Regions from separate parts of the Leifsonia sp. 2TAF2 genome, predicted to be linked through region 2. Evidence: predicted binding sites of a transcription regulator. Region 2 holds the regulator's gene; the other holds the start of a gene.

Region 1 (10,779 bases), 1.6 Mb from region 2:
CAGCCAGTCGGATGCGTTCAGCCAACTGCTCATCGCGCTGCTCGCGGCCATCCTGATCGTGTACATCGTGATGGTGGCGACGTTCCGCTCGCTGCTCCAGCCGGTGCTGCTGCTGTCGTCCGTGCCGTTCGCGGCGACGGGCGCCATCCTGCTGCAGATCGCGTCGGGTATCCCGCTCGGCGTCGCATCCCTCATCGGACTGCTCATGCTCGTCGGAATCGTGGTCACCAACGCGATCGTGCTCATCGACCTCGTCAACCAGTACCGCAGGCGTGGGCTGAAGGTGGCGGACGCGGTCGCCCACGGCGCCTCCCGTCGTCTGCGGCCCATCCTGATGACGGCGCTGGCGACGATCGCGGCGCTGACGCCGATGGCGATCGGGCTGACCGGGCACGGCGGGTTCATCTCGCAGCCGCTGGCGATCGTGGTCATCGGCGGCCTGATCTCGTCGACGGTGCTGACCCTCGTCGTACTTCCGACGCTCTACAACCTCGTCGAGGGCTGGCGGGAGCGCCGGGCGCTGCGGAGGGCCGCGAAGGCGGCGGCTGCGGGCGGAGACGGGCCCGACGCGGGTGGCCCGGGTGCCGGTGGGCCGGGCGGCGGCGATGGTCCGCGAGGCGATGGTCCTCGCGGGGACGGCTCTGCCGGCGAGGTTCCTCCGCGGGAGGTGCTCGAGCCGCCGGTGTTCACCCGGCCGGCGGGCGGTTCGCAGGTCTAGGCGCAGACTGGAGCGTCCGCCGTCCGGGATCCCAGACGGCGGACGCCCGTGGACCGGGTCGCTCCCGGGCATGACCTCGCTAGTGTCGCGGGTATGAACGCCCAGACCCTCTCCGCCGATCCGTTGTGGCCGCGAGCGGGCGGGTGGCCGTCTCTTGGACCGGACGGCGCCGACCTGACGCTGATCGGCATCCCGACGCACGAGACGTCCCTGTCGCCCACTGGCGCCCAGGAGACTCCGGCCGCCGTTCGGGATGCGCTCCGGCGATACTCCGCGTTCGCTGCAGGGCTCGACGTGGAGGCGCTGCGGTTCGCCGACGCGGGCGACGTGGCCACACCCGACGGCCCCGCGGGACGCGAGCGCGCGCGGGCCGCCATGGCGGATGCCGTGGGGCGCTCGCGCCTGACCGTTGCGGTCGGCGGCGACAACTCGCTGACGGTTCCCGCGGCACTCGGCGCGTACGGTGACGACCTCGGTCGGGCGGGACTCATCACGCTCGACGCGCACCACGATCTGCGGGACGGGTCGTCGAACGGGTCCCCGGTCCGTGAGCTGATCGAGGCGGGCCTCGACGGCCACCGGGTGGTCCAGATCGGGATCGCCGACTTCGCCAACTCCGCCGCGTACACACGCCGTGCCGCCGAGCTCGGCATCACCGTGATCACACGGGATGCATTGCACACGCGACCGCTCGACGACGTCATGGTGGAGGCGCTCGAGCTCGCGGGAGCTGGGGGAGGCCCGGTCCACGTGGACCTGGACGTCGACGTCTGCGACCGCTCCGTGGCGCCCGGCTGCCCCGCATCCATCCCCGGCGGTCTCGCAGCCTGGGAGCTGCGCCGCTTCGCGCGGCTGGCCGGTGCATCCCCGCTGGTCCGCTCGATCGACATCGCCGAGGTGGATGCGACCGCCGACGCCCCCGACGCACGCACGGTCCGCCTCGCGGCCCTGCTCATCCTCGAGTCCGCCGCCGGCCTCGCCCTGCGCTGACCCCCGCCCCCTCCGTCGAGTCCGCAGAGATTGCACGCCGCCCGGGCGCGTCGCGTGCAATCTCTGCGGACTCGACGGCGCGGAGCAGACGGGGGGCTAGGCGCGCAGGGTGCGTGAGACCAGCGGGACGCCGGGGCGGTACGCGAGGTGGATATGACTGGGCGCGTCGAGCACGACGAGGTCGGCGCGGGCGCCCTGGCGCAGGTGGCCGACGTCGTCACGCCGCAGGGCCGCCGCGCCGCCGAGCGTCGCGGCCTGTAGCGCCTCGCCCGGCGTCAGTCCCATCTCCCGCACGGCCAGCGCGATGCAGAACGGCATCGATGAGGTGAACGACGAGCCGGGGTTGCAGTCGCTCGCCAGTGCGACCGTGGCACCGGCCTCCAGCAGCCGCCGCCCGGACGGATACGGATGCCGCGTCGAGAACTCGACCCCTGGTAGCAGCGTCGCGACCGTCCGCGAGGCGGCCAGCTGCTCCACGTCGCCGTCGCTCAGGTAGGTGCAGTGGTCGACGCTGGCCGCATCCAACTCGACCGCCAGGGCCACGCCCTCGCCGGGCCCGAGCTGGGCGGCGTGCAGCCGCACACCCAGTCCGCGCGCGGCGCCGGCGGTGAGGATGCGCCGCGACTGCTCGACGGTGAAGGCGCCGGTCTCGCAGAACGCGTCGATCCAGCGGGAGTGCGGCGCGCAGGCGTCCAGCATCGGGCCGGTGACGAGGTTCACGTACGCCTCGGGATCGTCGGCGTACTCGGCCGGGACCACATGCGCCCCCAGGTAGGTCGTCTCCTCCGTCACCTCGCGCGCCAGTCGCAGCAGCCGATCCTCATCGGCGACCGTCAATCCGTAGCCGCTCTTCACCTCGAACGTCGTGGTCCCCTGCGCGTGCAACTCTGCGACGAACCGCGCCAGACGGCTACGCAGCTCGGCGTCTGTCGCAGCCCGGGTCGCCGCCACCGTGGACCGTATGCCGCCCGCGGTATACGGTCGCCCCGCCATGCGCGCCTCGAACTCCGAAGCTCGGTCGCCACCGAACACAAGGTGTGTGTGCGAGTCGACGAAACCGGGGATCACCGCCGCGCCGTCGACCTCGACGATCTCGTCCGCATCCTCGCGTGGTGCCGAGGACGCCGGACCGGTCCAGGTCACGCGCCCGTCCACCGTCAGCACCGCGGCATCCCGGACGATCCCGAGCGGCCCGGGATGCGCGGGGTCGAACGTGACGAGCTCACCGATCCCGGTGATCAGGGTGGCAGTCATCGGTCGGCGGCCGCCTGCGCAGCGGCGTTCTCGCGCATCGGGATGCGGAGCCCGCGCTCCTCCGCGACCTCGACCGCGCGGGGGTAGCCCGCATCCACGTGTCGCATCACGCCGGTGCCCGGGTCGTTGATCAGCACACGTTCGATCTTTTCGGCCGCGAGCGGTGTGCCGTCGGCGACGACGACCTGTCCGGCGTGGATGCTGCGCCCGATCCCGACGCCGCCACCGTGGTGCAGCGAGACCCAGGTCGCTCCGGATGCGGTGTTCAGTAGGGCGTTCAGCAGCGGCCAGTCGGCGATCGCGTCCGAACCGTCCGCCATGGACTCGGTCTCCCGGTAGGGCGAGGCGACCGAGCCGGAATCCAGGTGGTCGCGCCCGATGACCACCGGAGCAGAGAGCTCGCCGGAGGCGACCATCTCGTTGAACTTGAGTCCCGCGAGGTGCCGCTCCTTGTATCCCAGCCAGCAGATCCGTGCGGGCAGCCCCTCGAAGTTCACCTTCTCGCCCGCCTGGGTGATCCAGCGACGCAGGTGCTCGTCCTCCGGGAAGAGCTCCAGCACGGCGCGGTCGGTGGCGGCGATGTCGGCCGGGTCGCCGGAGAGGGCCGCCCAGCGGAACGGTCCCTTGCCCTCGGCGAAGAGTGGACGGATGTAGGCCGGGACGAACCCCGGGAAATCGAACGCGCGGTCGTAGCCGCCGAGCTGCGCTTCGGTGCGGATGGAGTTGCCGTAGTCGAACACCTCGGCCCCCGCATCCTGGAAACCGACCATCGCCTCCACCTGCGCGGCCATCGAGCGGCGGGCGTCGTCGGTGAAGGCTTCGGGGTCGGCTGCGGCGCGCTCGCGCCACTCGTCCACCCCGTATCCGATCGGCAGGTAGCTGAGCGGGTCGTGGGCGCTCGTCTGGTCGGTGACGATGTCGATCGGGACGCCGCGGCGCAGCAGCTCGGGGAACACCTCGGCGGCGTTGCCGACCACGCCCACCGATACGGCACGACGCTGGTCCTTGGCGGCGAGGGACTGCGCGATGGCGTCGTCCAGGTCGTCGGCGAGCACATCCAGGTAGCCGTGGTCGAGGCGGCGCTGCAGTCGCGAGCGGTCCACATCCACGATCAGTACCGCGCCGCCATTCATCGTGACGGCGAGGGGCTGCGCGCCTCCCATGCCGCCGCAGCCGCCGGTGAGCGTGAGGGTTCCGGCGAGGGTGCCGCCGAATCGCTTGCGGGCGACCGCGCCGAAGGTCTCGTACGTGCCCTGCAGGATGCCCTGCGAGCCGATGTAGATCCAGGATCCTGCGGTCATCTGGCCGTACATCGTCAGCCCGAGCGCCTCCAGGCGGCGGAACTCGGGCCAGGTCGCCCAGTCGCCGACGAGGTTCGAGTTGGCGATCAGGACGCGCGGCGCCCACTCGTGCGTGCGGAAGACGCCGACGGGCTTGCCGGACTGCACCAGCAGGGTCTCGTCGGACTCCAGGTCGCGCAGGGTGCGGACGATCGCGTCGAACGCCTCCCAGCTGCGTGCGGCGCGGCCAGTGCCGCCGTAGACGACCAGGTCGTCGGGTCGCTCGGCGACGTCGGGGTCGAGGTTGTTCATGAGCATGCGCAGCGGGGCCTCCGTCTGCCAGCTCTTGGCGCTGAGCTCGGTGCCGCGTGCGGCGCGGACCGGTCGTGCTCCATCCATCGGTGGTTCCTCTCTGTCGCTCAGCCATCCGCTCCTGAGTTTTTCCGGCTATCAGCGGCGATTCGGCCGAAAAAATCAGGAGCTGTTGGCGTGGGGCCGTGTTGGGGGTCGGAAGGGTGAGGGGTTAGGGGAGGCGGGCGGCGGCCCGCAGGGCGCCGGAGGTGACGAGGGCGTACGCGGCCTCGATCTCCGGGGCGAGGTGACGGTCGGGTCCGGGGCCGGGCACGGTCTCGCGCAGGGCGGCGATCACGGCGCCGGTCGCGGGTCCGGGCTGCAGTGGTGCGCGCAGGTCGGCGCCGCGGGCGGCGGTCATGACCTCGATCGCAATGACGCGGGCGAGGCCGTCGACCGCACGGCGGAGCTTGCGGGCGGCCGCCCATCCCATCGACACGTGGTCCTCCTGCATGGCGGACGACGGGATGCTGTCCACTGACGCGGGTGCGGCCAGCCGCTTGAGCTCCGAGACGATGCCGGCGGCGGTGTACTGGGCGATCATGAGTCCGGAGTCCACGCCCACCTCGTGCGCCAGGAACGGCGGCAGCCCCTGGTTGCGGGCCGGGTCGAGGAAGCGGTCGGTGCGGCGCTCCGACATGCTGGCGACGTCCGCAGCGACGATGGCCAGGAAGTCGAGCACATACGCGACGGGCGCCCCGTGGAAGTTGCCGTTCGACTCGACCCTGCCATCCAGAGTGAGGACGGGGTTGTCGACGGCGGAGGCAAGCTCGCGACCGGCGACGAGCTCCGCGTGCGCGACGGTGTCGCGGGCGGCCCCGTGCACCTGCGGCGAGCAGCGCAGCGAGTAGGCATCCTGCACGCGGGTGCACTGCGGTCCCTTGTGGCTGGCGACGAGGGGGGATGCGGCGAGCAGCGCACGCAGGTTGGCGGCCGAGATCGCCTGCCCCGCCTGGGGCCGCAGCCGCTGCAGGTCGTCGGCGAAGACGGCGTCGGTGCCGAGCAGCGCCTCCACGCTCATCGCGGCGGCGATGTCGGCGTCGGTGAGCAGTCCGTTGAGGTCGTGGATGGCGAGCGTGAGCATCCCGAGCATCCCGTCGGTGCCATTGATGAGGGCGAGTCCCTCCTTCTCGGCGAGCACGACGGGTCGGATGCCCGCGGCGGCCAGCGCGTCGGCCGCATCCACCAGCTCGCCGTCGACGCGGACCGTGCCCTCTCCCATCGCGGCGAGTGCGCAGTGGGCGAGCGGCGCGAGGTCGCCCGAGCAGCCGAGCGATCCGTATTCGTGCACGATCGGGGTGATGCCGGCGTTGAGGAGGGCGGCGTAGGTCTCGACCGTCTCCGGCCGGGCTCCGGTGCGTCCGGTCATGAGGGTGGAGAGTCGCAGCAGCATGAGCGCACGGACGACCTCCCGCTCGACCTCGGGCCCGGACCCGGCGGCGTGCGAGCGCACGAGGCTCGCCTGCAGCTGCGCGCGGCGGTCGGCCGGGATGAACGTGGTGGCGAGAGCGCCGAACCCCGTCGAGATGCCGTAATGCGGTTCGGTGTCGTCGGCCAGGGCCTCGACGATGGCGCGGGAGGCGGCGACGCCGTCGAGCGCGGCAGGGTCGAGCTCGACGCGGGCGTCATGCCGGGCGACGGCGACGACGTCGGCGATGGTGAGGGGTCCGGCGCCGACGGTGACGGAGGTCTGGGTCTGGAGCATGTTCCGATACTCGCGCCGGGCGTTCTGGTGCGCCTCCGCTGTAGGCTCCTCGGTGTCCGGTATCCCAGACGAACGAGTGGAGAGGGGATGCGATGAGCAAGGTGCCCGCCGCCGAGAACACCCTCCGGGTGCTCGCGTACCTGGGCGCGCAGCGGGGGCCCGCTCCTGCCGCCGCCATCGCCACCGCTCTCGGGCTCCCGCGCTCGACGGTCTACCACCTGCTCGCCGTCCTGACCGAGCACGGCTTCGTGCTGCACTTTCCCGAAGCCCGGCGGTACGGCCTGGGCGTCGCCGCCTACGAGCTGTCGAGCGCCTTCTCCCGCCAGCAGCCCCTCAGCCGGCTCGGCCGGCCGATCGTTGCGGCCCTGGTCGACGCCATCGGCGAGTCCGGCCACGTCGCCGTGCTGCACGGCCGGGACGTCGTCTACATCGTCGAGGAGCGCGCGCCCCGGCGGCCGCGGCTGGTGACGGATGTCGGCGTGCGGCTCCCGGCGCACCTCACTGCGAGTGGACGGGCGCTCCTCGCTACGCTCCCGCGGGAGCAGTTGCGCGCGCTGTACCCGGATTCGGACGCGTTCGAGGACCGCACCGGCTCCGGCCCGCACTCATACGCCGAGCTCCGCCGCGTCGTCACCGAGGCGCGGGAGCGCGGCTACGCGACCGAGGACGGCGACGTCACACCGGGCTTCGCCTCGGTCGCGGTGTCCGTGCGCGACCATGCGGGGTGGCCTGCCGCGGGGATCGCCGTCACGTTCCCGCGCGACAACGTGCCGCCCGGGGGATGGGATGCGCTGGCCGTCCGCGTGCGTGAGGCGGCCGCCGAGCTCTCCCGGCGCATCCGGGGTAGCTGACGGCCCACCCCGTCAGTGGGTCGCGACCGAGAGCGCCTTCGCGTAGCAGACCGAGAACTCGTCGCCGACGTACGGGCCGAAGTTGGGGATGCGCGCGTAGCCGGCCCGCTCGTACAGCGCGATCGCGGCGTGCTGCAGCGGGCCGGTCTCCAGGCGGATTTCCGGCACGCCGGCATCCGCTGCGGCAGCCTCCAGCGCCCCCAGCAGCGAGCGCGCGAGCCCGCGACCGCGAGCATCCTCGTGGACGAACATCCGCTTGAGCTCGGCGTTCGGCTCGCCGTCGGCCGCGCTCACGACCAAGCCGGCCATCCCCAGTGCCCGCCCATCCACGCGCGCGACGAACACCGTGACTCCGGGCTTCTCGAGCTCGGAGACGTCGAGGAGGTAGCAGCTGTCGGCCGGATACAACGCGAACGCGAACTCGTCGCTCAGCCGCAGGAGCTCCTCCACCTCAGGCTGACGGGGAGGCTCCGGTCGGATCTGGATCGACATGCATCGATCGTATCCGCGCGATGTTTCGGTGAAATCACGCCCGCGCAGGCGTGCGATTCTCGGCGCTGACCATCCACGCGAACTGCTCGAGCCGCTCGATGATCGCGTGCAGGAGGTCGGCCGAGGTCGGGTCCTCCTCGTCGACGTCGTCGTGGACGTCGCGCATCGTCCGCACCACCGCTTCGAGGCGCTCGGTGATCAGATCGACCGTCTCGGTGGTGTCCACCTCGCCGTTGGGGAACTCCGGCAGACTCGTCTGCTCGGCGACCGTCGCGCTGCGCCCGTCCGGGGTCGCGTGGAGCGCACGGAGACGCTCGGCGACGTCGTCGCTGAACTCGCGGGCGGCCTCGACTATCTCATCCAGCTGCAGGTGGAGGTCGCGGAAGTTGCGTCCCACCACGTTCCAGTGCGCCTGCTTGCCCTGCAGGTGCAGCTCGATCAGGTCGACATGCACGCGCTGGAGATTCTGGGCGAGTTCGGTGGAGGCGACGAAGCCGTGCTCGGCGTGCTCACGGCGGGTCGGTGCCACGCCGACGGCGGCAGTGCGGCGCACGGCGGCGGTCTTCGGTGCGCCCTTCGGCGCGGCCTTCTTGGTGCTCGTCTTGGTCTGGCTGGTGGCCACGATGGGTCCCTTCTGTTCGATGGACACCGCAGACGATAGGCCGGGGACGGCGCTTGCGGAACCGGGTTGACAGTGTCGGAAAACCCTTGGCACTCTCTAGTCGAGAGTGCTAATATCTGTGGTCGCAAAGAGAGCGCAAAGGTGCTCTCACCAGCAGTTACTCGAGAAGAAAGGGGTACATCCAATGGCCATGTCGTTTGATCCTTTCTCCCAGCTGGACCGGATCGCACAGAGCGTCTTCGACACCAGCCGCCAGCCGCGTCTGATGCCGGTCGACCTCTTCCGTGAGGGGGATCGCTACGTCCTGAACGCCGACCTGCCGGGCGCGGACCCGGCGTCGGTCGACATCGACGTCGACGGCCACCTGCTCACCATTCGTGCGGTGCGCAGCGCGGCCGACCGCGACGGGGCGCGCTGGCTCGCCCAGGAGCGCCCGTACGGTGCATACATGCGGCAGTTCACCATCGGCGACGACGTCGACCCGGACGGCATCACCGCCTCGTACGACAACGGCGTGCTCAGCGTGATCATCCCGGTCGCCGAGCGGGCCAAGCCGCGCAAGATCGCGGTGGAGTCGTCGCACGACAGCGGTGCTAAGGCGGTCTCAGCCGGCTGAGGTCCCCGCCGGCTGATCGCAACCAACCGGACCAGCGCACGAGGGCGCGTCGTCAGGCGGCGGCGCGCCCTCGCGCCACCCACTCCAGCCGCCGCAGCGTCTCGGCGTTGCGAACGTGCAGCAAGGCGTCGGCGATGGGCTTCGGGATGAGCGTGACGAGCCCGGTGTGCGGGTACTCCTCCATGCGCACGATGCAGCCGCCGGCGCGCGGCTTGACGTCGACGATCACGCGTTCGGAGCCGAACGGCCGGGTCTTCGCCTCGAGCACCATCCGGCGGGGCGGATCCCACTCGTCGATGCGGGTCGCGTCGTTGAGGACGAGCGGCCAGACCCCGATGGAGTGGTGCAGGCGGGAGCCGACAGCCGGGTAGCGGCTGTCCGCGGCGCGTAGGCGGGACGCCCCGACCACCCACGTCGGGTACACCCAGGGGTCGGCGAGGACGGCGAAGACCTGCTCTGGCGTGCAGGCCATACGGCGGACGTTGACGGACATCTGATCACTGCTCCCGGCTGATGGGCGGATGGAGGGAATCGGGGACGAGCGGCGGCGCGGCGGAGGAGAAGGTCTGATCCGGGGCTGGTGCAAGGTCGGGCATCCGGCTGATACCGAACTCGTGGCGCAGCGCGCTGCGTGCGGCGTAGTAGCCGCCGAGTCCGTGCACGCCGGGGCCCGGCGCCGCGGATGCGGAGGCCAGGTAGAGGCCACGACCCGGCATCCGCCAGGGATCAGGGGAGAGGACGGGGCGCGCGATCAGCTGCCCGAAGTCGGGTGCCCCCGCCGAGATGTCGCCCCCGATGTAGTTCGGGTTGTGCTGCTCCATCTGGACGGCGTTCATGGTCGACGTCCCGATGATCAGGTCGCGGAAGCCCGGGGCGAACTGCTCGATGCGGCGGATGATCGCCTCGGTCTGGTCCTCCGTGGAGCCGCGGGGAACGTGGGTGTAGGTCCACAGCACGTGCTTGCCCGCCGGAGCGCGGGTGGGGTCGAACAGCGAGGGCTGCGAGACGAGCACATAGGGCGGGTTGCTGTGGCGGCCGGCCGCGACCTCCCGCTCGGCCCGAGCGACCTCCCCCTGAGAGCCGCCGAGGTGGACGGTGCCGGTCTCGAACAGTTCCGGGTTCGTCCACGGCACCGGGCCGGAGAGCGCGAAGTCGGCCTTGAAGACGCCGTTGCCGTCTCGGAACCGGGACACCTTCGCCAGGTACCCGGCCGCGAGCCGATCCTCGCCGAGGCGGGCCGCCGCCTTGACGTGCGTGTCGAACACGACGATGCGGGATTCCGGCAGCTCCGCCAGCGAGTCGACCGGCGTATCCGTCACGATCTCGCCCCCGTGGGCCTCGATGTCGGCCACCATGGCATTCGCGATCGACTGGCTGCCGCCGACCGGGATGGGCCAGCCGCGGGCATGCGCGTACGTCGCGAGGGTCAGCCCGGCGGCCGCGCCCGCGACGCTCGGCAGCGGGAGGGTCGTGTGCGCGAAGACTCCCGCGAGCAGGGCGCCGGGAGCTTCGGTGCGGAACGGGATGTCCCACCAGGGGCCGCCCAGAGCGAACGCGCTCAGCCCGAACCGGGCAGCGACGAGAGGATGCCGGGGCACCTGGAGCAGCGCCGACCCGGTGAACTGGGCGACCGCGTCCGCCTCGCGGACCAGCGGACCCAGCAGGGCCCGCCACGCGGGCCCGTCCACGCCCAACCCGTCGACCGTCCGCTCGAGATCGAGGTAGGCCATGGCCACGCGGCCGCCCTCGAGCGGATTGCCGTACGAGGCCGTCGGAACCACGAAGCGCACGCGCTTGTCGAGGCCGAAGCGGCGGAAGAAGCCGGATGCGAAGGCCAGTGGATGCACGGCGGAGCAGATGTCGTGCCGGAACCCTGGCAGGGTCAGCTCCTCGGTGCGGA
Region 2 (10,779 bases):
CGGCACCTGCCTCACGGAACAGGGCGAGCTCCTGCGGAGCGATGCCGCCCTCCGGGCCGACGACCAGAACCAGATCGCGGCCATCCGGCTCGATAGCGGTCAGCGGAGTGTCGGCGTCGGGCTCCAGCACGAGCACACGGCTGCCGCCGGCCAGTGCGGCGACCTGCTTCGTCGTCGCGAGCTCGGCGACCTCCGGCGTCCACGCGCGGATCGACTGCTTCGCCGCCTCCCGCACGATCGCCGCCCAGCGCTCTCGGCCCTTCGCGACCTTGGCGCCTTCCCACCGGGAAACCGACCGGGAGGCGGCCCACGGCACCACCGCATCCACGCCCAGTTCGGTGGCCGCCTGCACTGCGAGTTCATCGCGGTCGCCCTTGGCCAGAGCTTGCACCAGCGTGACGAGCGGAGCCGGGCGCTCCACGCGCGAGACGGACTCCACGTCGATGGTGAGCTCGGTGTTCGTGGAGACGAGAACCTCGCCCGAGGCGACCAGTCCTCGGCCGTTGCCGATCAGCACCGACTCGCCCGGACGCGTGCGGTTCACGGTCGCCGCGTGCTTCGCCTCGGCGCCGGTCAGCGACAGCCGGGCGCCGACCCCGACGTCGTCGAGATCCTCACGCAGGTAGAGGGATGCCACAAGCGGCTCAGAGGTTGAGGAACCGGTCGCGCAGCTTCGCGAACAGCCCCTGCTGGAACCGCGCGAGCGACGGCTCCGGGCCCGCGTGGGTCGCCGCGAACTTCTTGATCAGCTCTTTCTCCTTGTGGTCGAGCTTCGTGGGCGTGACCACCTGGATGCCGACCCGCAAGTCTCCGCGGCCGGCGCCGCGCAGGTGCGTGATGCCGCGGTCCTTCACCGTGATGATGTCGGCGGACTGAGTCCCCGGCTTGAGTTCGAGCCGGATGTCGCCGTCGAGCGCCTTCATGGTCGCCGTGGTGCCGAGGATGGCATCCGTCATCGACAGCTCCAGCGTGCAGAGCAGGTCGTCGCCGTCGCGGCTGAACACCTCGTGGTGCTTGACCTTGATCTCAAGGTACAGGTCGCCGTTCGGGCCACCGGCGGGGCCGGCCTCGCCGCTGCCCGGCATCTGCAGGCGCAGGCCGGTGTCGACACCCGCGGGGATGTCGACCGGCACGGAACGCCGGGCGCGGACGCGGCCCTGACCCTGGCAGGTCACGCACGGCGTCGCGATGACGGTGCCGTAGCCGCGGCAGGTGCCGCAGGGGCTCGAGGTCATCACGTTGCCGAGGAGCGAGCGCACGGAGCGCTGGATGCTGCCGGTGCCGTGACAGATGTCACACGTCACCGGCTGGGTGCCCGGCTGGCAGCACGAGCCGTTGCAGGTCTCGCAGACGACCGCCGTATCGACCTCCAGGTCGCGGTGCGTGCCGAAGATGACCTCGTCCAGGTCCACCTCCACGCGGAGCAGGGCGTCCTGGCCGCGCTCGCGGCGCGACCGCGGACCGCGCGTCGCCCCTCCACCGCCGCCGAAGAACGTCTCGAAGATGTCGCTGAACCCGGCGAAGTCGCCGGCTCCTGCGCCCCCACCGAAGCCGCCGGAGCCGCCCAGGTCGTACTGCTGGCGCTGCTGCGGATCGCTGAGGACGTCGTACGCGTGCGTGACGAGCTTGAAGCGCTCCTGCGCCTCAGAACTCGGGTTGACATCCGGGTGCAACTCGCGCGCGAGCCGGCGGTACGCCTTCTTGATCTGGTCGGGGCTGGCGTCGCGCTCGACGCCGAGGACTTCGTAGTGGTCGGCCACGTAGGCTGTTCCTTCTTCTTCTCGATCGCGTGTTGTGGTCTCGGTCGCAGGCGGCCTACTGGTCGCCGAGCAGCCGGGAGAGGTAGCGGGCGACCGCGCGGACGGCCGCCATGTTGCCGGAGTAGTCCATGCGGAGCGGCCCGAGCAGGCCCACGCGGGCCACATCCGATCCCGCTGCACTGTAACCACTGGAGAGGATGGATGCTTCCGTCAGCCCGAACACCGCGTTCTCGCGCCCGATGCTGACGGCGACGCCGTGCTGGTCGGTCGCCATCTCGTCGAACAGCCGGAGCAGGACGACCTGCTCTTCGATCGCCTCCAGCACCGGTGTGATGCTGCCGGGGAAGTCGTGTTCGGTGCGCACGAGGTTCGCGGCGCCGGCCATGACCAGCTTCTCTTGCCGATTGGCAGCGATCTGGTCGAGCAGGGCACCCACGACCGGTTCGACCAACTGGCGGGTGCGTTCGGTCAGCGCCTCCGGCAGTTCGCGCAGTCGTGCGGTCGCCTCTGCCAGGGTCAGCCCGGCGGCGGCGCCGTTGATCGCGCCGCGGATCTCGGCAACATCCTCGTCGCTGATCTCGTCGTGCGACTCGATCACGCGCTGCTCGACGGCCCCCGAGTCGGTGATCAGCACGCTGAGCAGCCGACGCGGCGCGAGGGCCACCAATTCGATGTGCCGGATGCGCGAGCGCGCCACCGACGGGTACTGCACCAGGGCGACCTGGCTCGTGAGCTGCGAGAGCAGGCGCACCGTGCGCGAAAGCACGTCGTCGAAGTCGAGGGACTCGCCGAGGAACGTCTCGATCGCCGTGCGCTGGGCAGGTGTCAGCGGGCGCACCTCTGCGAGGTGGTCGACGAACAGCCGGTAGCCCTTGTCGGTCGGCACGCGGCCCGAGGAGGTGTGCGGGGCTGCGATCAGCTCCTCTTCCTCCAGCAGCGCCATATCGTTCCGGATGGTGGCCGCCGACACGCCGAAGGAGTGCCGCTCCACGATGCTCTTGGACCCGACCGGCTCCCTCGACGCCACGTAGTCCTGGACGATGACGCGCAACACTTCGAGGCTGCGTTCCGAGACCATCTCCGCCTCCCGTCGACCGATTAGCACTCGCTGTTCCTGAGTGCCAATCCTACCGCGCCGAAACGCGGTGAGGATGATTGCTGCCTGAGACTCGCCCGCAGTACCGTATGGGCACCGGTTCGACAGCGTTGCAACCGATCATGAAAGGGTTCCGCCGATGACAGACCCGAACCAGCCCTCCGACCCCGCGGACGGTGTCCCCCCGCAGCAGCCCGGCGGCGTCCCCCCGCAGCAGCCGTACTCGAACGTACCGCCCCAGCAGCCGTACTCGCAGCCCGCCGGCGCGCCCCAACAGCCCTACCCCGCCCAGGCCGCGCCGCTCGACCCGGCCCAGGACAAGCAGTGGGCGTCGTTCGCCCACCTCGGCGGCATCCTCTGGATCCTTCCCTCCCTGATCATCTGGCTCGTCTTCAAGGACCGCGGACGCCTCACCGACCAGGAGGCGAAAGAGGCCCTCAACTGGCAGATCACCTGGATCATCGCCTGGGTCGCCTCCCAGATCATCGGGATCATCATCGGCAGCTTCACCTACGGCATCGGCTACCTGCTGTTCGGGCTGCTCATCCCGTGGGCGCTGTACATCGTGAACCTCGTGTTCTCGATCCTCGGTTTCGTCCGCGTGAACAGTGGAGGCACGTACCGCTACCCGGTGAACTTCCGCTTCATCAAGTAGCCATAGCGCGTTCAGGCTCTTTTCAGCCTGGGGCCCCGCGCCCTAGGCTGGATTGAACACGTCCACCCCTGGTCCTTCAGAGGAGAACAGCACCATGTCCGCGACACCCCCGCCGCCCCCACCACCCCAGCAGCCGTACGGAGGGGCGCAGCAACTCAGCCCCGCAGACGAGAAGCTGTGGGCCACCCTCGTGCAGGTCGGCGGCATCCTGTTCAACTGGATCCCGGCGCTGATCGGCTACCTCGTGCTGAAGGACCGCGGCCCGTTCGTGCGCGCACACACCGCGACGGCGCTCAACTTCCAGATCACCATCTTCATCGCGTACATCGTCGGCGGCATCCTGTCGATCGTCGTCGTCGGCATCTTCATTATCATCGCGGCGTGGGTGATCAACATCGTGTTCAGCATCATCGCCGCCGTGAAGGCCAACCAGGGCGAGTACTACACGTACCCGATCGCTATCCGATTCGTGAGCTAAGCGAGCGGCCGGTCGGCCTCGTCCGCTGGGCGAGCCGTCAGGCGGCCTCGTCCGCCAGCAGCCGGCGCACGACCGCGTCGGCAAGGAGCCGCCCCCGCAGGGTCAGCACGATCGACCCGCGAAGGGCGGCTCTTCCGTCTACCAGCCCGTCCGCGATCAGCCCGGGAACCTCGTGTCGCCCGGCCTCCCCGAGTTCAGTGGTGCGCAGACCGTCGCGGATGCGCGAGAGCAGCAGCACCCGCTCCACGTGGCGGGTCTCCGTGTCGAGCGTCTCGCGCCCGGCTGCCGGAGACTCGCCGGCGAGGACGCGCTGCGCGTACGCGGCGGGATGCTTCACGTTCCACCAGCGGACGCCTCCGACGTGACTGTGCGCGCCCGGACCGATGCCCCACCAGTCGTGGCCGAGCCAGTATGCGAGGTTGTGCCGCGAGCGGTGGGCCGCATCCGTCGCCCAGTTGCTGACCTCGTACCAGTCGTAGCCGGCGTCGGCGAGCCGGGTGTCGGCGAGCTCGTACATGTCGGCCTCGAGGTCGTCATCCGGCTCGGGCACCTGGCCGGACCGGATCTGGCGGGCCAGCTTCGTTCCCGGTTCGACGATCAGGGCGTACGCCGACAGATGGTCGGGCTGGCAGGCGAGCGCGGTGTCGAGGCTCTGCGACCAGTCGTCGAGCGACTCCCCCGGCGTCCCGTAGATGAGGTCGAGGCTGACCTGAAGGCCCGCCTCGCGCGCCCAGCCGACGACCATCGGGATTCGCGCCGGGTCGTGGGTGCGCTCCAGTGTCTCGAGGACATGCGGGACGGCGGATTGCATCCCGAACGACACGCGGGTGAACCCGGCGTCGGCGAGGCGCCGCAGGTCGTCGGCATCGACCGAGTCGGGGTTCGCCTCGGTGGTCACCTCCGCACCGTCGGCGAGACCCCAGGTGTCCCTGACCGCGCCGAGCATGGCGCTGAGGTCGCCGGGTGGCAGCAGCGTGGGGGTGCCGCCTCCGAAGAAAACGGTCGACACCGGACGGTCGGGGATCCCGCTGGCGCGGAGCGCACCCGCGGCGAACTCCACCTCCCGAACCGCGTGCCCGGCGTAGTCCGACTGCGAGACCCCGCGCAGCTCGGTGGCCGTGTAGGTGTTGAAGTCGCAGTACCCGCAGCGCACGCGGCAGAACGGCACGTGCAGGTAGACGCCGAAGTCGCGGGTCTCGGTGCCGTCGGCGGCGGTCGCGGGGAGCAGACCGTCGGCGGGCGCCGGGTCACCGAGCGGAAGGACGCTCGGCATCAGGCGGACCGGACGGGGTGGAGCGCGCGCAGGTACTTCGCGGTGAACCGGCGCTGCACGAGGCCGAGCACGGGCGAGACCAGGCGGTAGAACGCGTTGGATGGTCGGGACAGCGCGCGGAGCAGGAACCAGACCGTCCCGTCCTCACGCTGTTCGACGAGGAACAGCTCCTCACCGCTTTCCGGGTGGCCGTGCAGGGTGCCGTAGGCGAAACCGCGCCGGTGCGGCTCGTCGATGACGTAGACGACGCGGATAGGCGCGGACACCCGGAACGGGCCGAACGGGATCTTCAGGACCGCGGTCATCCCGTTGCGGACGAAGGGCGTTCCGTCGTCGGCGAAGACGTCCTCCTCAGGCCGGTTGGTGCGCATCCTGACCGGTGTGCCGTCCGGGCCGAACTCGACGCCCTCGTATTGCACGCCGGTGCCCTCGTGGACGTCCGTGACCTGGATGCCGCTGCCCTTCTGCACACCCCACGCCATCAGCGCGGTGGCCGCGGTCTCGAAGCGCTCGTCGCCGCTGCCCAGCCGGATGCTGCGCTCGAGCGGCTTGTAGCCCTTCGGCGGGTAGTACAGCAGATCGGCCGCCTGGGTGCCGCCGACCGCCCCGTACGTGACGGGTTGATCGGTGAACGTGGAGCGGCGCATGTATTCATCTTCCGCCATGTCCCCGGGGTTCGCGAAACGAGCTGCGACCGCCGGGACTCGTTACTTCTTGTCCTTCTTCTCCGTGTCGCCGGAGAGCGCCGCGATGAAGGCCTCCTGGGGGACCTCGACGCGGCCGACCATCTTCATGCGCTTCTTGCCCTCCTTCTGCTTCTCGAGGAGCTTGCGCTTTCGCGTAATGTCGCCGCCGTAGCACTTGGCGAGGACATCCTTACGCATCGCGCGGATGTTCTCGCGCGCGATGATGCGGGCGCCGATGGCGGCCTGGATGGGCACCTCGAACTGCTGGCGCGGGATGAGCTCGCGCAGACGGGACGCCATCATGGTGCCGTACGCGTAGGCCTTGTCGCGGTGGACGATCGCGCTGAACGCATCCACCGCCTCACCCTGCAGCAGGATGTCGACCTTCACGAGGTCCGACTCCTGCTCTCCGAACGGCTCGTAGTCGAGCGAGGCGTAACCGGCGGTCTTGGACTTCAGCTGGTCGAAGAAGTCGAACACGATCTCGCCGAGGGGCATCGTGTAGCGGATCTCGACGCGGTCCTCGCCGAGGTACTCCATGCCGAGGAGCGTCCCGCGGCGACCCTGGCACAGCTCCATGATGACCCCGACGTAGTCCTTCGGGGCGAGGATGGCGGCCTTGACGACCGGCTCCTCGACCTTCTCGATCTTGCCACCGGGGAACTCGCTCGGGTTGGTGACGGTGACGGTCTTCTTGTCCTCCGTCGTCACCTCGTAGATCACGCTCGGGGCGGTCGTGATGAGGTCGAGGTCGAACTCCCGCGACAGCCGCTCGGTGATGATCTCGAGGTGCAACAGGCCGAGGAAGCCGCAGCGGAAGCCGAAGCCCAGGGCGACGGAGGTCTCGGGCTCGTAGACGAGCGCCGCATCCGACAGCTTCAGCTTGTCGAGGGCTTCACGCAGTTCGGGATAGTCGCTGCCGTCGAGCGGGTACAGGCCGGAGAAGACCATCGGCTTCGGCTCGGTATAGCCGGGCAGGGCCTGAGTGGCTGGCTTCGCCGCCGTCGTGATCGTGTCGCCGACCTTCGACTGGCGGACGTCCTTCACGCCGGTGATGAGGTAGCCGACCTCGCCGACGCCGAGCCCCTTGGAGGGCGTCGGCTCGGGCGAGGAGACCCCGATCTCGAGGATCTCGTGGGTGGCCCTCGTGGACATCATCTGCACGCGCTCGCGCGGGTGGAGCGTGCCGTCGACCATGCGGACGTAGGTGACGACGCCGCGGTAGCTGTCGTAGACGGAGTCGAAGATCATCGCGCGGGCCGGGGCGTCGGCGGCGCCAACGGGCGCGGGGATCTCGGCGACGACGCGGTCGAGGAGCGCCTCGACACCCATGCCGGTCTTGCCGGACACGCGCAGGACGTCCTCCGGGCGGCCACCGATCAGGCTGGCGAGCTCCTGAGCGTACTTCTCGGGGTCGGCCGCCGGCAGGTCGATCTTGTTCAGCACCGGGATGATCGTGAGGTCGTTCTCCAGGGCGAGGTACAGGTTGGCGAGCGTCTGCGCCTCGATGCCCTGGGCCGCATCCACCAGCAGGATGGCGCCCTCGCACGCGGCGAGGGAGCGCGACACCTCGTAGGTGAAGTCGACGTGCCCGGGGGTGTCGATCATGTTCAGCGCGAAGGTCTGCCCGTCGACCTCCCACGGCATGCGGACGGCCTGGCTCTTGATCGTGATACCGCGCTCACGCTCGATGTCCATCCGGTCGAGGTACTGGGCGCGCATGTCCCGGTCGGAGACCACGCCGGTGATCTGCAGCATCCGGTCGGCCAGGGTCGACTTGCCATGGTCGATGTGCGCGATGATGCAGAAGTTGCGGAGGGAGGCCGGGTCGGTCGCGGCGGGCTCGAGGGCCTGAAGAGCTCGTGGTGACATCGTCCGGCCATTCTCCCATGAACGCTCGGTGGCCGTCGTCAGGCGAATCGCTCGGCGCGCTCGGCGACGTGGCCGCGCCCGTCCTCGAAGCGGTAGACCTCGGCGCCGCCGATGTAGACGCGCTCGGCGCGCGAGTTCACATCGAGCGGGTCACCCGACCAGACCACCACATCGCCGTCGAGCCCCACGGCCAGCGAGCCGACGCGGTCGTCGAGACGGAGGAATGCCGCAGGGTTCATGGTCAGGGCTTCGAGCGCGGTCTCCCGCGGCAGGCCGTCCTTCACCGCCAGAGCTGCCTGGTACACGAGGAAGTTGATCGGCACGACCGGGTGGTCCGTGGTGATCGCGACCCGGACTCCGGCCTGGGCGAGGGTGGCGAGATTGGCGATCGCCCGGTCACGGAGCTCGACCTTGGAGCGCGAGGTGAACATGGGCCCGAAGATCACCGGGATGTCGCGCTCGGCCAGAACGTCCGCGATCTTGTGGGCCTCCGTGCCGTGGTTGATGACCAGGCGGTAGCCGAACTCGTCCGCGAGGCGCAGCGCGGTCGCGATGTCGTCGTGACGGTGGGTGTGCTGATCCCAGGCGAGGTCGCCGTCGAGCACGCGGACCAGGGTCTCCTTCGCGAGGTCGCGGTCGAAGGGCTTGCCCTCCAGCTGCGCCTCGTCGCGGCGGGTCCGGTAGTTCTGGGCGTCCACGAACGCCTCGCGGATGATCATGGCGACGCCGAGACGCGTGCTCGGGGTCTGATTCTTGGCTCCGTAGACACGCTTGGGGTTCTCGCCCAGAGCCGACTTCACACTGACGGCCTCGCGGATGACCTGCTCGTCGATGATCCGTCCGCCCCAGGTCTTGATCGCCACGGTCTGGCCGCCGATCGGGTTGCCCGATCCGGGCTTCACCACGACCGAGGTCACACCGCCGGAAAGGGCATCGCGGAACCCTTCGTCGTCGATGTTGATCGCGTCGATCGCGCGGACCGCCGCAGTGTTCGGCGTCGTCATCTCGTTGGTGTCGTCGCCGGCCGGGCCGTTCGCCTCCTCGTGGATGCCGACGTGCCCGTGCGATTCGATGAAGCCGGGAAGCACCCACTTGCCTGCCGCATCCACCACGGTCACGTCATCGGGGATCTCGATGTCGCCCGCTGCTCCGACCGCGTGGATGACGCCGTCCCGAATGAGGACGACGCCGCTCTCGATCGGCTCCTGCGAGACGGGGACGACGTAACCGTTGACGATGGCGATGCTGGTGGAAGTCATGGAAGGAGCCTACGCGCGTGGCCCGGCGGGCTCCGAGGGGACGGCAACCTGGGGAATGTTCGCGGGCATCTGATGTTGTGGACGATATGAACATCCTTCTCACCGGCGCGACCGGCTTCATCGGATCGGCCGTTCTCCCCCGTCTTCTCGACGAGGGCCACGCCATCACCGCCCTCGTCCGCGACGAGGCCAAGGCAGCTGCAGTCCAGATGGCGGGCGCCACGGCGCTCATCGGCGACGCGAGTGACGCCGCTCTCGTGGAGCGTGCCGCGCGGGCCAGCGACGGCGTCATCCACCTGGCCTCCTCGAAGGACGTGGATGCCGTGCTCGTCCCCGCGGTCCTTGCCGGACTCGCCGACTCGGGAAAGCCGTTCGTGCACACTGGCGGAATCTGGACCTATGGCTCGTGCGACGACATCACCGAGGAGTCCCCGGCCGCGCCACCTGTCCTGACCGCCTGGCGGGCGACGGGCGAGCGTCTGGTGCTCGCGGCGGAGGGCGTGCGCGGCACCCTCGTCGTCCCCTCGATCGTCTACGGGCACGGCAAGGGCCTCGCGAACGTGATCGTGGACGCGCCCCGCGGCACAGGCGCCGTCCCGACGCTCCGTCTCATCGGCGATGGGTCGCAGCACTGGGCGACGGTGCATGTCGACGATCTGGCGGCGCTCTACGTGCTCGCCCTGGAGAACGGCACGGCGGGACACACCTACATCGGCGCCGGCGGGCACAACCCCACGGTCCGCGAACTCGGCGAAGTCGCCGCCCAGGCCGCGGACGTGGCCGGCGGGGTCGCTGCCGAGTCTCTCGAAGAGACGACCTCGCGGCTGGGCGAAGGACTCGCGGAGGCGCTGCTGCTCGATCAGCAGGCACGCGGAATCCGCGCGAGGGTGGAGCTCGGATGGGAGCCGAACGGCCCTGCGCTGTCGGAGGAGCTGCTCGTCGGGTCGTACGCGCCCGCACGCGTCGGACGGTGACCGCACACCGTTTTGGTGGGAGGGTGCAATCGCTGGTAATGTTGTTTGTTGGCTTGCGTGTGGATGTGTCCGCACGAAACGCCGCAAGGCGCCCTCTCCGCTGAGCGGCACATCCCTAACTCACTCCAGAACGAAAGTGACCATTCGTGGCAAACATCAAGTCGCAGATCAAGCGCAACGGCACCAACAAGAAGGCGCAGGAGCGCAACAAGGCCGTGAAGAGCCAGCTCAAGACGGCCATCCGCGCCACCCGCGAGGCTGTCTCCGCCGGTGACAAGGACAAGGCGACCGCGGCGCTGCGCCTCGCCGCGAAGAAGATCGACAAGGCTGCCAGCAAGGGCGTAATCCACAAGAACCAGGCGGCGAACCGCAAGTCGGCAATCGCCAAGCAGGTCGCCGCGCTCTAAGCGACGACCGCCCGCGGGACCTGTCCCGCGCCGCTAGCGAGCCCCCGTCAGGACTACGGTCCGGGCGGGGGCTCGCTGCATGTGCGGTGCGCTCAGTCGCGACCGCGGGCGCTGATGATGCGGATCATCCGCTCGAGCGCGAACACCGGGTCGCGTCCTCCGCCTTTGACGTTGGCATCGGTCTCGGCGAGGAGCTCGATGCAGCGTCCCAGGCCGTCCTCGGTCCAGCCCTGGAGGTCGCGGCGTGCGCGGTCGACCTGCCACGGAGCGAGGCCGAACTGCTGGGCGAGCTGCCCGGAGCCGCCTCGCGACCCCGAGA

Evidence for each region. The regulator HrcA, encoded in region 2, represses chaperone genes, less so after heat shock. The targets are predictions, from matches to a motif close to TTNGCACTCGNNNNNNNCGAGTGCNAA.
Region 1: the regulator HrcA is predicted to act here: its motif matches at 8,350-8,376, upstream of AB4Z18_RS01280 (Hsp20/alpha crystallin family protein).

The regions. Positions count from the first base shown of each region.
Region 1 covers NZ_JBFRFY010000001.1:259,220-269,998, forward strand. The annotation lists gene AB4Z18_RS01240 (efflux RND transporter permease subunit) at 1-718, shown strand, start outside; gene AB4Z18_RS01245 (arginase family protein) at 812-1,708, shown strand; gene hutI (imidazolonepropionase) at 1,805-2,962, opposite strand; gene hutU (urocanate hydratase) at 2,959-4,641, opposite strand; gene hutH (histidine ammonia-lyase) at 4,766-6,298, opposite strand; gene AB4Z18_RS01265 (IclR family transcriptional regulator) at 6,391-7,149, shown strand; gene AB4Z18_RS01270 (GNAT family N-acetyltransferase) at 7,162-7,641, opposite strand; gene AB4Z18_RS01275 (Dps family protein) at 7,676-8,194, opposite strand; gene AB4Z18_RS01280 (Hsp20/alpha crystallin family protein) at 8,448-8,879, shown strand; gene AB4Z18_RS01285 (SRPBCC family protein) at 8,932-9,372, opposite strand; gene AB4Z18_RS01290 (phytoene desaturase family protein) at 9,377-10,779, opposite strand, start outside.
Region 2 covers NZ_JBFRFY010000001.1:1,813,520-1,824,298, forward strand. The annotation lists gene AB4Z18_RS08780 (16S rRNA (uracil(1498)-N(3))-methyltransferase) at 1-637, opposite strand, end outside; gene dnaJ (molecular chaperone DnaJ) at 645-1,760, opposite strand; gene hrcA (heat-inducible transcriptional repressor HrcA) at 1,816-2,838, opposite strand; gene AB4Z18_RS08795 (DUF4870 domain-containing protein) at 2,996-3,511, shown strand; gene AB4Z18_RS08800 (DUF4870 domain-containing protein) at 3,606-3,989, shown strand; gene hemW (radical SAM family heme chaperone HemW) at 4,027-5,262, opposite strand; gene AB4Z18_RS08810 (DUF1990 family protein) at 5,262-5,909, opposite strand; gene lepA (translation elongation factor 4) at 5,970-7,820, opposite strand; gene AB4Z18_RS08820 (amidohydrolase) at 7,859-9,079, opposite strand; gene AB4Z18_RS08825 (NAD-dependent epimerase/dehydratase family protein) at 9,166-10,053, shown strand; gene rpsT (30S ribosomal protein S20) at 10,200-10,460, shown strand; gene holA (DNA polymerase III subunit delta) at 10,553-10,779, opposite strand, start outside.